Regions from separate parts of the Bacillus sp. OTU530 genome, predicted to be linked through region 1. Evidence: riboswitches for the same ligand, from Rfam matches in the RefSeq annotation. Region 1 holds a riboswitch; the other holds the start of a gene.
The links. Region 1 has a riboswitch for cyclic di-GMP ahead of AAHB12_RS05740 (ArsR/SmtB family transcription factor). Riboswitches for the same ligand answer to the same signal wherever they lie in the genome.
Positions count from the first base shown of each region.

Region 2: it holds a riboswitch for cyclic di-GMP, as region 1 does, so the genes downstream of both, AAHB12_RS07725 (hypothetical protein) here and AAHB12_RS05740 (ArsR/SmtB family transcription factor) in region 1, are expected to answer to the same signal.

Region 1 is NZ_JASATP010000005.1:205,927-213,948, forward strand. Features, by position in the region: gene AAHB12_RS05730 (TerC family protein) at 293-979, shown strand; gene AAHB12_RS05735 (hypothetical protein) at 1,047-1,175, opposite strand; cyclic di-GMP riboswitch class I at 2,010-2,098, shown strand; gene AAHB12_RS05740 (ArsR/SmtB family transcription factor) at 2,126-2,407, shown strand; gene AAHB12_RS05745 (ArsR/SmtB family transcription factor) at 2,592-2,867, shown strand; gene AAHB12_RS05750 (RDD family protein) at 3,129-3,638, shown strand; gene AAHB12_RS05755 (NUDIX hydrolase) at 3,675-4,127, shown strand; gene AAHB12_RS05760 (hypothetical protein) at 4,184-4,477, shown strand; gene AAHB12_RS05765 (hypothetical protein) at 4,753-4,926, shown strand; gene AAHB12_RS05770 (hypothetical protein) at 5,062-5,412, opposite strand; gene AAHB12_RS05775 (hypothetical protein) at 6,556-6,729, shown strand; gene AAHB12_RS05780 (DUF421 domain-containing protein) at 7,271-7,921, opposite strand.
Region 2 is NZ_JASATP010000007.1:186,733-194,754, reverse strand. Features, by position in the region: gene AAHB12_RS07760 (hypothetical protein) at 1-26, opposite strand, end outside; gene AAHB12_RS07755 (hypothetical protein) at 313-531, opposite strand; gene AAHB12_RS31685 (hypothetical protein) at 683-838, opposite strand; gene AAHB12_RS07745 (hypothetical protein) at 952-1,548, opposite strand; gene AAHB12_RS07740 (hypothetical protein) at 1,797-2,063, shown strand; gene AAHB12_RS07735 (hypothetical protein) at 2,115-2,333, shown strand; gene AAHB12_RS07730 (hypothetical protein) at 2,915-3,088, opposite strand; gene AAHB12_RS07725 (hypothetical protein) at 3,085-3,348, opposite strand; cyclic di-GMP riboswitch class I at 3,323-3,408, opposite strand; gene AAHB12_RS07720 (DoxX family protein) at 3,524-4,036, opposite strand; gene AAHB12_RS07715 (SGNH/GDSL hydrolase family protein) at 4,124-4,903, opposite strand; gene tagU (polyisoprenyl-teichoic acid--peptidoglycan teichoic acid transferase TagU) at 4,977-5,897, opposite strand; gene AAHB12_RS07705 (competence protein ComK) at 6,070-6,525, shown strand; gene AAHB12_RS07700 (sigma-70 family RNA polymerase sigma factor) at 6,558-7,052, opposite strand; gene AAHB12_RS07695 (S8 family serine peptidase) at 7,311-8,022, opposite strand, start outside.

The sequences.
Region 1 (8,022 bases):
GGCGACGATGAAGAGAAAGGAGTAATCTTTTCGAGCGGATGAATGCGGAGATTATATTCTGTGTACCTCATGCTGGCGGAAAAGACTCGCAGGCTATGGACATTTGATAATGGACGGTTAATAAATAGAATTCAGGGCAAGTTAAATATGCCTTGGATTATCAGTGTATTTGCAACTAGTTATGTTAGGCATTACTTTCACAAGGATGTGAAATATGTTGGTCGTAAGATAAGTTTGTTGCTACAAGTGAAAAATAGAATTACAGCACGATTCATTGGAGGAATTGAAGTTGATAGAAGGGTTGTTTGTAGACTTAGTTAAAATCATTTTTATTAATATCATTCTAAGCGGTGACAATGCAGTTGTGATTGCATTAGCTTGTCGAAATCTTCCTGAAAATAAGAAGAAAAAAGCAATTTTTTGGGGGAGTTTTGGTGCTATTGCTTTACGGATAGTCCTTACTTTTGTGACGGTTTGGTTATTGCAGATCCCTTACTTTCAAATCGTAGGAGGAATTTTATTACTGTGGATCGCGGTTAAGCTAATAGATGGTGAAGACGAGGGAGAAGATCTTGAAGGTAGCAGCAGTATGGTTCAGGCGATTAGAACCATCATTATGGCGGACTTAGTAATGAGTCTTGATAATGTCATAGCGATTGCAGGAGTAGCAGAAGGAAACCTTTTGCTCATTATAATCGGATTAGCTGTTAGTATCCCGTTAATCATTTGGTGTAGTCAACTATTAATGAATTTAATGAATCGTTTTCCCATCCTTATTGTATTAGGTGCAGCTCTACTTGGATATACGGCCGGAGAAATGATGTTAAACGATAAAGTGATTGCCCGTTTTGTGGAGAGCAAATTTCCTTTAGGGCATATTATTATTCCAGTTACATTAGCAATTTTGGTTATTATAACTGGCAAGTTAAAAAATAAAGAGCTGGAAAAAACGGACAAGGCTTCGTTGGAGAGGGGCTAATGCCCTTCTCTGCAACATATGACTGATTTTCAAAAAAAAATCTGTGTGAGGGGATTTGAGTTATTTTTTATTGCTGTTGTTTATAAAATCCAATTAATTCCTGAATGGAATGGATTATTTCGCCAAATTGAAATGTAAATAATGACAATGCTGATAAAGAAAAGAAAATAACAGGGACTAGACGAAACCAATGCATTGTATTCCCTCCGTTTCAAAATAATTTAACAAAAATAATATAAAAGTATTTAATAAAGATAATAATACCAATCATAAATTTTATCAAGTGTAAATTTTTATCGGATTAATAATTAATAAGGTTAAGTTTGTGGAGGAAGTGCCGGCGGTAAAATATTTATTCAAGTTTAGTCACATAAAAAATATTTTGTTATTTCTATAATAATACAAGACTTGGTTAACATAGTGTTTTATAACGGACTAAAATATATAATGGTGATTGCTATAATACTTACAATTTTCTACTCTAATTTCTAATAATCTTTATGATTTAATTTCTTATTCCTTAATGTATAAATAACCTTCTGTGAAGGGATTGTTTGGTTTGAATAGAAATAAAAATATGCCTATCATCATTTTCTTGTGTATCTTCTTGTCAATAGTTCTTGTTGTGAATGCTATCCTCCATATTAAGATATATATTGTGTATAGCTCAGGTATCGGTTCTTTATTATTGATAGGAGTAATAGTTCTAACTATTATTATTCTTTATCTCAAGGGTTATAAGTAACGAAAATTTTATCAGGGTGCTCTTTGTAACTGTATACTTTGTCTAGACCGTATCCTTGTTTAATCGGTTCTTTCATTGGTTTTACCTATACATTTCAACTTAACTTCATTATAATAATACGAAGTATTCATATAGTGAATGCTTTTTTCTTTTGGAGAAAACGAAAAAAATATTAAGATAAATATATAGAATGTGTAAAGTTCCGTGTTAATTGCTATTTTTTTAGAACCAGTTATAAAAATTTTGTAATATTTTTCTCTGTACTAAAACTCGACAAAAAATTATAATTATTAAGGGCAAACCTTGTGAAAACTTGGGACGCAAAGCTTTAGGGGCTAAAATAGCGAATGCTATCAAGCTAGCCAGCTGCCGTTCACGGGAAAGAAAAATTAGAGGAGTGAATGTATATGCAAATTGAAAGATTTAATGATGGGGCAGAAGTCTTAAAAGTATTAGCCCACCCTACGCGAATCGCGCTTGTGAATTTTATGATTGAAAAAGGTCCGGTAAATGTAACTACCCTTTATGAGGCGTTCGGAATGCCGCAAAGCACCATTAGCCAGCATTTATCAAGATTAAAATCTGTTAAGATTGTTTCGGGAACACGTAGGGGTTTGGAGATTTATTATGAGGTAAAGGACAAACGGGTAGAAAATATCCTTAATGCGGTAGTTAGTGCTTAAGGGTTATATTACCAAACCGAATTATTTTGAAGCATCTGGTGGAAATCAGGTGCTTTTTTGCATTGTAAGAAAGTATAAGATTAGAGGTTGAATAAAAAAGTTATTAGGAAAATTTCATACTTTCTTCATAAATTTCGAATATTATTGCATTATAGTCGATAAATAAAGTTAGGAGAGTAGTAGAATGAACATTGAAAAGTTTAATGACAGTGCGGAAATTTTAAAGGTATTAGCCCATCCTGCACGAATTGCGCTTGTGAAATTTATGATTGAAAAAGGACCAACAAATGTAACCTCTCTTTACGAAGAGCTTGAAGCGCCGCAAAGTACAGTTAGTCAACATCTATCAAAATTAAAGACTGCCAAGATTATTTCAGGAACGCGCAAAGGTTTAGAGATTTATTATGAGATAAAGGACGAGAGAGTAAAACCTATCCTGAATGCAATGATCAACGCTTAAGTACGATTTGGGTCATGGGTCCTGCACGACTGAGCACACGAAGTAGCTGAATGAAGCAAAAGCTTTATCCACTTTTATGTATGCCGCTTGCCAATGGGTGAGCGGTTTTTATTTTGAATAAATCTATATATTGCTAATTAGACATAAAAAGCGTACACTTACAAGGGAGTTATTTACATTTATTCCAATGCACAATTTAACATAAATGTATTCTCTAAAGAATTATTAAGAATGAAAAGCTATATAAGGAGATTTCAGTATATGTATGCTAAGGCTAAATATGTAGTAGTTAGACAGCAGAATATCCAACAGACAATGTGTTTTGCAAGCGTAGGAAAGCGATTCTCTGCAATCGTCATAGATGTGTTTTGTGTAACAGCAGTATTAGTCACTATATCCTTTTTTCTTACGGCAAATCACTCTGATACATTTTATAAAGGCTGGAAATCCCTATGGATTGATGGGATTTATTTCGCATTAATACCTTTAATTTTAAAAGGTGGCACAATTGGTAGGCTTGTATTAGGGTTAAAATTGATTAAGATAGACGGAAAACAGCTGAATTTTCGTACAATGCTAGTTCGAGAATTTATTGGAAAAGTAGGATTAGGTATGCTTACATTAGGAACTACATATGTGATCAGTATTTTTATGGTGATATTTCGAAAAGATAGACGCGCTATCCATGACTTTGTTGCCAAAACTGCTGTTGTCTATAAGAGAATAGATGAAAACTTAATAAGAGGCGAAAAGTTAAAAAGGTATTCATAAAATTGAACTGAGGTTAGTGTCATAGGAGGATTTAACATGAATTACATTCAAGAATTAAGATCTGCTGTAGGAACTCGTCCATTAATATTAACTGCTGCAGGTGTGATCTTACTCGATACTGAAGGCAGAATTCTGTTGCAGCATAGAACAGATACAAACGACTGGGGGTTACCGGGTGGTTTTATGGAAATTGGTGAAACGATTGAGGATACAGCGAGAAGAGAGATTTTTGAAGAAACAGGGTTAACGGTGGGGGAATTAAAGCTTTTTCATATTTTTTCAGGGGACCAAATGTATTATGAATACCCTAATGGTGATCAAGTATATAATGTTATTATTTGTTACTATTCTTCTGATATCACTGGAGAGATTAGACTTGATGAAGAGAGTAAAGAACTTAGATATTTTGATATTCAATCCTTCCCAGAAAACATAATGACAACAAGTAAAGTAATGTTGGATAAATATGTAAGTGGGAAAACCGAATAGTGAAGCGGATGTTCTGTAGTGAAAGGAGCGGGCAGGGTTAACAGGGAGGGTAAGCGATGGGGACTCAAGAGAAACGAATTAAAATTATATCGTTGGTTTGGTTAATTATTACCCAGATTGTGGCGGTATTATCAACATTGTTTTGGTTTATGGGTTGGGCCATGGCATTTGCTGAGGATGCATTTGCATCAGTAGCAACTATCTTTGTAACAAGTTACCCGCTATTTGTTATTGTTTCAATTATTATGGGATGGATCATCTTCATGAAGAAGAAATATTTACAATTGGTTTTGTGGAGTGTATTGCCGGTTATATGGTGGTTAATATTTTTCACACTAGGCAAGATCTAATAAATAGGCTTTTGTAAATAAAGAGCGGCTCTGGCTGCTCTTTTATGTTTAAATCTGGGCTCGGATAAGATGGGGGTGTTGTTTTAAGAAAAGTGTGGGTTTAAAAGATCTGTAAAAGGTCTATACAAAGAAAGCGTTTTTATTTGTAATTAATGTACAAAGTTGAATTTGTGAAAGTAAGTGATATTTAGGTTTTTTACCAAATTTTCATGTAAGAAAGGTAATCTATAGACAGTTACGATGAGAATAGTGCTAGGAAAGGAAGGCGAAGTCAAATGATTATACTTGAGCAAATGCAAAATGGACAGGGAGTTATCAACGCCCAATCAACAGTCTATCAAACTCCTCTAGAACAGGAAGGAAGTGTGTTTAAAGGAGTTCTGTGGGGATCGTTATTGAGCGTACCTCTTTGGGGTATAATCATTGCTGGTTTTCATTTCTTCTCTTAAGAAATGTGAATTTTTTTAACGTAAAATTATTATAGACATTTAACCATTTACCAGGGGGAGCTAGCTGCATAGCTCTCTTTTTATTTATTCTAGACCGCTTTTTGTTGTTTAAATTACCAAAATAGGGAAAATGTGTTATAATGAACTTACCCCTAATATGTTATGGCGCGCTTTGGCTATTTGCCGAGGCGTTTTCTTTATACACAAAAAATCACTCAACAGTACTGCTGAGTGGCAAAAAGGAGAAGTCATAACGTGTTCCCATAATTCTTCAGCAGCTTCCCATTTATCTTTTGTAGAAGCTGCAAATGATTCACTATGATCAACATCAACGCACCTATAGTTGCTACATCTATGCTCACGATAGATATGGCCAATCTTTCCTTCCCGACAATAGACATTGTACATATCGGCCGCTGTTTGGGAGACAAGTTCGAATTTCGCTCTTAATGCTCTTTGTGCCAACAATTTAGCAGCTTGATTCAAATTCGACACACCTCACTTTTAGATATCATCATACCTATTTATCAGTTTTATCAGAATATTGATAAATTAAACATCTCTCTTTAACATGGTACTACTCTTAAAAACAGGGGAAAAACGTACTAGGCTATTGTGAGAACATAAAATGTATAGTTATTCCTTAATGTGCCGTTACTAAAGCCTGACAAGATTTGTTTAAGTGGGGAACGAGTTGAATCGAATCAAAACATCATTGTTAGTAATTTACGGGCCGCTCTTAGCCGTCCTTTTTATTTGCAATTGGTTTTATTTCCTCTAAACCTGACTATCTTAATAATAAGTCAAAAAAGAGAGGTCGATATTATGGAGAGAGAAGGGAATTTTGCGAGAGGATGCCTTTGGGGATTGGTAATCTCTATTCCATTATGGATTGCACTTATCTGGTTGGTTAAGAGCGTTATTGAATAGCTTTATAACTGGAAGAGTCCTATTTCCGGTCTTTTTTCTTTTGCCTTGAAATTGAAAGGCGGTGAGAAGAATGTGTGAACAGATCAGAACCGACTGCCCTTTTTATGGTCATATCTTAACTTGGATGATATAAGCTTGTTATTTCACACTGCAAAAGGGTGTAAATTTCCATCTGGAAGTGAATGCGACGTAGCCGGAAATTTTAGGAATACAGTATAAGTAGAGCTACACCTCTGTCTTCGCCCGAGAGCAGGGCTTGCCATTCGGCGAGTTTTCTTTACAGGATAAGAAAGGATAGCTTTTCGGGGTGATGTCTAGCTCCCAAGGCCCAACACAGGCAGACTCCAGGCTGAATCTCCGCAAAAGGCAAAAAGCGCCTTTTACTCCGGCCCACCCCTACGTTGCCATAAAAGGCGGGCCTTGTCCGCTTTTCTTAATTAGTAAACGTAAAGTTTGTAAAAAGTATATACAAAGAAAGCGTTTTCATTTATAATGAGTATACAAAGTTAAAGATAGCTAAATCTTAATTTAATAGCAGTTAGAATGATGGAGAGAACATGGTGAAGCTCTGTTTCATAGTTATTTAAGGATGCTTTTGGAATCGATTCATATTTAGATTTTTCACCAAGTTTTCATTTAATAAAGGTAATCTGTAAACTGTTATGATGAGAATAGTGATGGAAAGGAAGGCGAAGCCAAATGATTATACTTGAGCAAAGTCAAAATGGACAAGGAGTTATCAATATTCAATCAACAATCTATCAAACTCCTCTGGAACAGGAAGGAAATATGTTTAAAGGGCTTCTATGGGGATCCCTGTTGAGCGTACCTCTTTGGGGTATAATTATTACTGGCTTTCATTTCTTCGCTTGAGAAATGTGAATTTTTTTAAAACGTAAAATTGTTATAGAAATTTAAACATTTACCACAAGGGAGCTGCATAGCTCTCTTTTTTCACTGTAAGAAGTATAAATTTCCAGACAGGAGTCAATTCGACGTAGTCGGAAATTTTAGGAATACAGTATAAAATTCACGGAACAACTGCTAAAACAACTCCTAACCATCACTGCCAAGTGAAAACGACATTTCCACTCCAAAATTTTACTTTTTCGCTATGTGCAGCAGCGATTTGGTCATACAATTCATTAGCCCTTTTGGGATATTGTTCTTGATTTGTCATTTGTCTAACCTCATTCTCTTTATGAAACGAGTAGAGAAAGCAACTTCTCAAGTTTTGTGAAATACTGCACATTAGCTTCAAAAGTAAATTAATATCAGACCTTGAACTTTTGTACGAAAACAAAAATATTCCTTGAATGAAGTTCATATGCTGCTAATCTTTCTTGTAATGTATGAGTAGGGAGGGATTAGGACCTCCCTATATTCTGTTTTTTGTAGCATTCCTTTAATAGTGTCATGGCCAATACTTTTGAATAAAAAGGTTTTTTCCTGGTTGCCATTCTGCATAACTGATTTCTGCAGGTTGACTTATCCCATGAGTATTTAGCTGCTGATACAGCCAGTCTTTATTTAAACCTGCTTTCTGGAGGTTTTTGAGGATAACCTCGCCATCACTAATAATAGTAAGGGGGAGAGTTTTCTTTTGTTCACCAGCATTTGCTTTTTGTAAAACACTAATACTTCCATCATTTTCCAATATGGCATATTCTACACCCTGAAGTGAGAAAATATCTTTGGAGCGCAATAATTGCTGTAATTGGTTAATATCCAAGTGGTTCTTTTTCATTTCGTTCCAATCTAATCTTCCTTGGTTAATAATGATGGCAGGTTTTCCTTCTAGTATATAGCGCAGTTTTCGAAATTTCTGTGTAACAATCTCGGTAATAAAAATAAGGAGACCCCATAATCCGATTGCTAAGAGGAGTTTTAAAAGGCCGACATCTCCATCAAATATAGCCCCACCAACTATATCTCCCAATACCAGGGCAGATATAAAATCGAAAGTAGTGATCTGACTAATTTGTGTTTTTCCTAGCCATTTCACAAGCATGAAAAGAGCTAAGTATCCAACTGTGAGTTCAATTAGAACCTGTAAGTAACTCATGTTTTATCTAACCCCTAACCATCTTCCTTATAACTCTGTTATGGACATATTCTTTTTACTTTAAACTAGTGTGTATAGTAGCACATGCTTACTTTAATAAT
Region 2 (8,022 bases), on a different contig from region 1:
TAATGGGTTACAATTAAGCCGGCCAATAAAGAAAACTCGCTGATTAGCGAGCCCTACCCTTGGGCGAAGACAGGGGCGTAGCCCTACTTATACTGGGTTCCCAAAATTTCCGACTACGTTGAATTCGTTTCTCGTTGGAAATCTATACTTTCCTACAGTGTGAAAAAAGGGCAACCATAGTTTTCCAGTTACGCCACCCCTTAAAAATGCCCCCTTTTGTGAGCTTCATAGTAAATCCCTTTATTTATCTCACTATCTCCTATTACAAACATGAATCAATAGACCGTATAGTCCCACCTATCTAGAGTAATCTTACAGCCCACCCCGAAATAAAACTGATAAGATATACGTAATAACGGCACCTATGATAACACGTAGAATCCAGGTGGTATTACTTTTGATTCCTTGAAGCTCTCCTTTGATTTCATTCAGAAGTACCTTTGTTTCTAAGGAACGGACATCTCGGTATAGGTTCTTTTGTTCTTCATTATATTGTTTCATCTCTTCTTTTGGACATTCGTTTCCTTCCATATATCACTCTCCTCCCAATATTATCAACTTGTCCTATTATTATATGTTAGGAAAGCCCTACTGGTGCTGAGAGGATTTCATAAGATTTTTAATACTCTCATACGCCCCTTCATAAGTAGACCAATTAATCTAACCACGATAGCATCAATGATCATGCGCAAAATCCACGCTGTATTGCTATTGATTTTTCCAATTGTTTGTTAATGTCCGTAATCTCTCGCCCATTCACAGTAATCCGAGTTTTGAGATTACGCGTATCCCTTTGCATATCCTTCTGTTCCTGCTTGATTTCACGGATGTCTTCCACTTCCTTATCCTCTTTCTACAAAATAAAGAGAGCAGCTCTGGACTACCCTTGAAAAATATCTATCTAAAAGAGACAGCCGATAGCTGCCCCTGACCTACTACAAAATAGCGTTATCAGGATCGTCTATTTCTCTTCTCAATTTCCTTCTCTGCCCGTGCCAACATTGTTAACCGTCTTTCTTTTACTTCTTCCATCGGTTTCATTTCTTGTACTCTTTTTTGTTTTTTCTTTTCCCCTGAACCGTCTGACCAGGCTGCAAAAAAACTTAGCAGCCCCCTGGTAATTCCAACTACAAACAAAGGGGCCAGACCAAAGAACAAGTAACTAGGTAAAAGATGTGATTTGTTAGTTTCCCCAACAAGGTAATCACCCAGACTTGTTTGCTCCACAAGAAAACCGAATGGAGCAAGAAGAAATAATGGTGTAATGATCATATAAGGGAAAAGAAGAAACGAAACAAGTAAACTACTTCCATATCTCCCTTTGCTTCCACGCTTGGATAATACACAGAGAATTATTGTGAAAACAATAAATAATTTAGTTAAAAAGGACCAATGATAATATGTCGCATTCATGATTGCACCAGAAAAGAGTAAGAAAATGAAGGGTGCCAAAAGTATTGTCAAGATTAGTGCTATAGTAGTCCCACCATGCACCCTTTCAAGTCCAATGGCTTTTCCCGCTGCATCCCTAATAATTCTAAAATCCATATATTTACCTCCTTTTTCTAAACAATGAAAATTATACTACCTGAACATATTTCATAAAGGGATAATATGCAAATTTAGTGTAAAGCTGAACCGATATTTGTAACTTTCTTAAGTTATGACATCAAAAAGATAAAAAATAGCCCTCAAATTAACAGGAATCAATTACCATGGTAAGCCTACCAACATTTTCTTTATAATAGATTTGAATATGCTAGATTTGAAATTAGATGTTGTAGGGAGAAGAAGACATGAATAAGTTTTTATTGAGATTGTTAATGTGCGTCATCTTCTTTGTGGGGTACATGGCTTTTACAGGTAATTGGGGCATTTTAGACGATTTTAAGTGGATGGTTACCCACCCGGCTAAAACCTTGAGTAATGGATGGCAAATTATTAAGGTATTTATTATTATTTTTGTTATCTTTGTTATTATTCCAATTATAGGTAGGTTATTGGCCGGAGACACCATAGAGGACAAGCTGGATAGAATAGAAGACTTATTGAGAAGAAAGTAATCGATTTTACATTAAGCGGGAAGTTCAAATATTGATAGGAGAGACGTATTAATGGATGGCTGGTTGTGGCTATTAGTAATGATAGTAGGATGGGGTATAAATATTTTACTAATAAAAAAATTTGGATTTTGGCGAGTTTTCTTTAAGTGGCCTTTTAAAATGGTTATCACAGTATTAGGAATAGCCTTTTCAGCTTTGCTTAGTCATGACCGTGACGAAGCATTGAGAGAAGAAGGAAGAGAAGAAGAAAGAAGAAGAAGGGCGAGATAGTAAAATACATAGCTAAATATTTTTTCGTAGAGGGTTAATACCTTCTATTTTTTTTGTCCATTTCTTAAATTATGGCACTTTTTATTCTTTCACAGAAAGTGCATAACCTCCTTTCAACACAAAAAAAGAACTTGAAGTAAATTCAAGTTCTTAGAAAATTATTAGTTAGCATGCTACGAATTTAGGCTGTAGATGTACAACGTTTTGCTTGCTATCCTATTGTTTTGTTTCCGGTTCTTTTTGAGGACCGGGTGGATTTACTTTGCTAGAGCGGGCTGGTGACATATAATTTTGAAGAAATTACGTCAAATAATTAAGAAAGTTACACCAATATTAGAGCGTCAAAACGAAATTCTTACATTATATAAATTAACATCTTAAGAAGGGGAGCATAATACGGTTTTATTTAAAACAAAGCCATGCTATTCATGTTTCTTCCCTTTTCAAAACAAAAGAAAAAGAGCTGCCTAGGTCGCCCTCGATTTATTTCCAAAGCCGTATTCTGTTCAACTATCGAGCCCTATCCTCGTTACACATTCCCATGTTCACATCACATGCACCTTATTAAGACGATTTAGCCTTTACTTTTGACGCCATCTCCCTTTATTTTTCATATATTTTGGTTGATTCACGCCCATTAAATCAGATGTATTAGCACTGAATTTCTTACTTTTCTTATGTTTTTGTTTTTTCAACCTTTTTTCTTCTTGGATTTCCCGTAAATCTGCTTTCCATTGTTTGAGTTTATCTTTCATCTTTGCCCTTGCATTGCTGGTAATTTACGCATGGATAGGTAGTATCTTGCTTTTTGGATCACTAATTCATCATAATCGATAGGTTGATTAATTCTTTTAGTCCCCCTTAGCAAACTCATAATAAAAACAGTCACAATACTACAAGCAAAAAGAGCTGAAATAAAACCCCACATAAATAATCCCTCCATTAGTCCTTGTTCATAATCTTGCATAAATCGACCAAAGGAAATTGTATTCGGAAACTGGCTGGCATAGTTCAAAGAACCTTAGCCCCTATAGCTTTGCGTCGTCACCTTTCAGTAACTTTGCCCTTTCGTACGAATTATAGATTATAAGTACTATTATATATTTATCTTTCCATGAGTAAAATATTTATATTCTGTTCAACTATCGAACTCCGTGAGCAAAACAAAAAAAGCCTTCAACAGGCTTTTTTCATGCTGGCGGTTTAGCCGGCGGCTTGGCTGGCGGTGCAGCCATTTTCCTCTTAATAGAAGAAAAAATCCAACCATCCGCCCCAACTCGTCCAGCATTATCACGTGCCGATAGAAGCAGCCATGACCAAAGAATCATTTGTGGATTAATATTCATGGAGCCGCTTAGTAAATAGGAGAAATTCATAATAAGAGCAAAACAGAGAGCCGGTCTTGTAAATGCACCGGTCATGAGACCAAGACCGACGAAGAACTCCCCAATTGGCACAAGATAATTCAAAATATCAACATTCGGCAGGAAAAAGTACTTTGCGATAAATGCCCACCAATCCTGCACAACTGGATCAGTCCCTGATGTTTTAGCAATTGCATCTTTCAGAAAGACGGAAGCATCAAAGCTTTTGTTTGAAATTTTTTCAAACCCATGCCTAAACCATACAATTCCTAAGAAAAACCGCACAATCGCCAGAAACCATGCCATCTTCTTATTTTTCTTTAAAAAATCCGAAAACACTCCCGCTCCCCCTCACTGCTGTATGTACTCTCTTTAATCGTAGGAGTAAACAGAAATGAAGTCAACATATTCAGGTAGATTCCTATTCTATTCCTTTTGGTCCCCTGTAAAATAGTTTGTTAAATATTGTGCCCAAACCTGCTGTCCCTCTGAATTTGCCCAGCCATCCGATTTTTCAAGATAATTTACAATATCATCTCCATTTGGATCAGGCCAGCTTTGCCAATGATCTAGATATGTAATGCCCTTGCTTTCCATGCTGTCTTTTAATAATTTTATAGTAATCGGATAATTCTTTGCCTGGTGCAGCGGATTCGGCGGCTGTACGAATATAGCAACACCTGGGACGCTCTTTGTGATCTCATCCAAAATGACAGAAATATTACTCATCGACTTCTGCTTTCCAATTACACCGGCATCAACAAGCAAAGAAGGCTCGTACAATACAATATCAGGCTTCGAATGGGCTATATCCTCAAAAATCTGCTCATCTACCCATTGCTGCGTTGTTTTTTGTGGGTACGATTTCACAGTAACCTGAAAAACACCAGGCCCGTATGTATCCTGTAGATTTTTTGTTAGTATCTCAGGCCAGCCTGTTACAGCTTCATCCCCAGCAATCACAAGCTGAAGAGGCTTTTTCGTCTCTATCGCCTGTTTGATTTTCGTTTGTACTGCCTCTGGCAGATTCTTCATGTACTCGGTATAAGAAGAGTCCTGCGATTGTCCTCCAGGTACAGCATCCTGAAGCACCGTTTTCATGTTATTTGTTGCGGCTTTAATTTTGTCCTTAAAATGCAGATTGCCGGCTACTGTTATCCCCAACGTCAAAGCTATAATACCAGCAGCTCCAACTTTTTTCCACATCGTACCAACTCCCTTCGTTTCTATGTTACCAAATTAGAGCAAACAAAAACAGACTGGAATTCTCCAATCTGCATTAAGATTCTGTAGCTAGTCCTAAATGCTTGCGCAGTTGATTTGATAACTGCTGCCGCACTGCCTCTGGTACAACGTAATACCAAATACCCCCAATTCGTTTTCCTTCCCCAATAATTTCAATTTGTTCTACGCTCTGCGCAGCTTGCTGATAATCCTTCTGCATCTCATAGATTTCTGCAGCTGTTAGATTCGTCCTTACATGCTGCCGAATAACTTGGAGGATCTCCTCGTAACGCGTAAGGGAAGAAAAAGAAGCGCCCTTTTTCATCACTGCCTCAATGACCTGCCGCTGCCGCTCCTGCCTGCCAAAATCACCCTTTGGATCCTCCTTACGCATGCGCGCGTACGCAAGTGCCTGCGCTCCATTGAGCGGAATGCTTCCCGCTGCAAATGAATGGCCCTCATAGCTAAAAGGAAATGTATTATGAACGGTTACACCGCCGACCGCATCAACAATCTCCTGAAAACCCTGCATATTCACCTCAATATAATAGTCAATTGGAATACTAAGAAATCGCTCCAGCGTATTCAGCGTCATTGGAACGCCGCCAAAGGCATATGCATGATTAACCTTATCCTGCCTGCCTTTTCCTTCTATTGTGACATATGTATCGCGCGGAATGCTAACAAGCTTTGTTGTGTTCTCATTCGGATTAACAGTAACAAGCATAAGAGAATCGGAACGTCCCCTGTCTCCCTGCCGTTCATCCACACCAAGCAGCACTATCGAAACGGGGTCAAGCTGCTTTAACTCAAGAGGCTCTGGTCTTACTTCAATCGCCTCTCTACGCACAGGCTGATGCACCGATTCAAGTGTTTGATTCACATTGGAGTAGACCTGATAAGCATAAACACCAGCTCCCCCTACAAGCACCGCAAGACAAACGACCAGCCAAATAAAAATTCGTTTTCGTTTCATGCTCGTTCTCTCTTTCCCGTAAAGATACGGTTATCGTACCCGAAAACGCTACATTCAAACATCTTTTTACAAGTTTTGTCCTAAAATTTTAAATTTCGTACCTCAAAGGAACTAATTTCCAGTTATAATATAAAAGTGAAATAAAACTCCAAAAATAAAAGGAGGATATCCAATGAAATCAACAGATTATCAGATTTGTGAATACACCATTGCGTTTCTTCCCTATGCCCATCCGCTATATCAAACGAAAATTCTTGATACAAGAGGTGTCTTTTATTCCGAAAAAACATGTAAGCAGCTGCTCGACGACGCTTGTATACGTACTGGCGCAAGCTACCAAGGCAAACGAGAGGCCATTAAGCGTCTTCTCCATATCCAGAGAAACCTGCCGATTCCGCTGTGCTGGAAACGAAACATTTGCCCTATTCCCTCTACATCACCAAACAAATGGGATTGCATTTGGTACTGCTATGCCCATGTACGTGAGGTCCAGGCGCAAGGAAAGAAAACCTTGCTGTTATTTACAAATGGCGAGGAGCTTCTGCTTGACTGCAGTACATACTATACCAAGCAACAGCTGCAAAGAGCCGCCCGCATTCTTACGCACTTCCAGCTTTGCTCTACGTAATGAAGGCTGCCAAACGGCAGCCTTTCCCTCTCTCACATCAGTTTTTGCTCATCGATATACTCTTTTATTTTCTGAATAGCCCTCCGGTAAAATGAACGTACTTGATCGTATGTCATCCCATGCTCCTGCGCAATCACAGTCAGCTTCTTACCATGATAAAACCGCTCCTCAATAACTAAGCGCTGCCTCCCATTTAACGGTGCCAAATACTGAAAAAAATCAGCATCACTCGCCGCTTCATCAGCTGAAATGGTTTCTGCAAGCTCCGGACCCAGCATAACCTGCCTTTCTTCTATCCTTCGCTCCCCATTCAGCTTCCCAAGCAAATAACCTCGCACTGTATAGAACGCATACGTCGAAAAGGCCCCTTTTCGCTCATCAAACTGTTCATATGCCTTCCAAAGTGCAATTAAACCACACTGATAAAATTCATCATGATTCCGATAAATACATAGCCTCTTTAATTGTTTGCGAATCATTCGTTCATATAACTGGGCAGCTTCCTCAAATGTAGACGGCTTCATCATAACATCCTTCTAAAAGACGCGTCCTTCTTGTTATTCCGCGGTACCTTTACGATAAAAGAAATGCTAAGAATGCTCATCTGCCCAAACATGACTCTGTGTGTTCTTAACTTGAAGTTCGGCTAGGCGTAACTTAAAGTTGCTAATTAGAAAACAGCTACCATGTATAAAATTAGGAATGTTTCAAAAGGGGTTGGGAGATTTTTTTACAGCAAAAGGGACGAGCATTTTGCCCGTCCCTCATGTAATCATTCGAAATGATTAATATACAACTATCGTATCCAAATTAATATTAGTAGATGTCTTACGAGCACCTGCTGCAGCTTTTCCAGTCCACTCAATTATTACTACATGTCTTCCTGCTGTCAATCCCGTCTTTTTAAAGTATTCAGTCTTATACACAGCAGATGCAGAATATAAGCTTACTTCCGAACTAACACCGTCTATCGTGATTTTTGCGATTCCCTGGCTATTAGCCTTAACCCCTTTTAATGAGATCCCTGTTCCATTAAAGACGAACTGCGCTTGAGCTCCACCTGCATTTGTTCTTGCATCGGATCCGCCTGATGCATTTGTAGTGGAGTAAGTGCTCCATGTTCCTATATATCCGATTTCCTTAGCAGTGTTCTCGTATGTTCCTGCTGTTGCTCCTTGCTTCACTGTTGCTGTATAACTTCCAGATCCTTTGTAAGCATATACGTCAACATAATACGTTCCTGCCTCAGGTGCAATATACGTGAAGGTTTCACTGGAAGTCCCAGCCTTTTCAGAGTAAATTGCAATTCCATCACTGCTTTTTACCGTTGTCGCGCTAGGCTTATAAAGATAGAGATCAAAATCTGTTCCAGTAGCACCTGTTAATGTTACTGTTACCTTTTCACCCTTTTTCAGATCCAAGGAATAGACATCATCCAAATCCGTTGTAGCACTTACAGTACCGCTTACAGTTGTACCAGGGAATGGTTTACCTGGA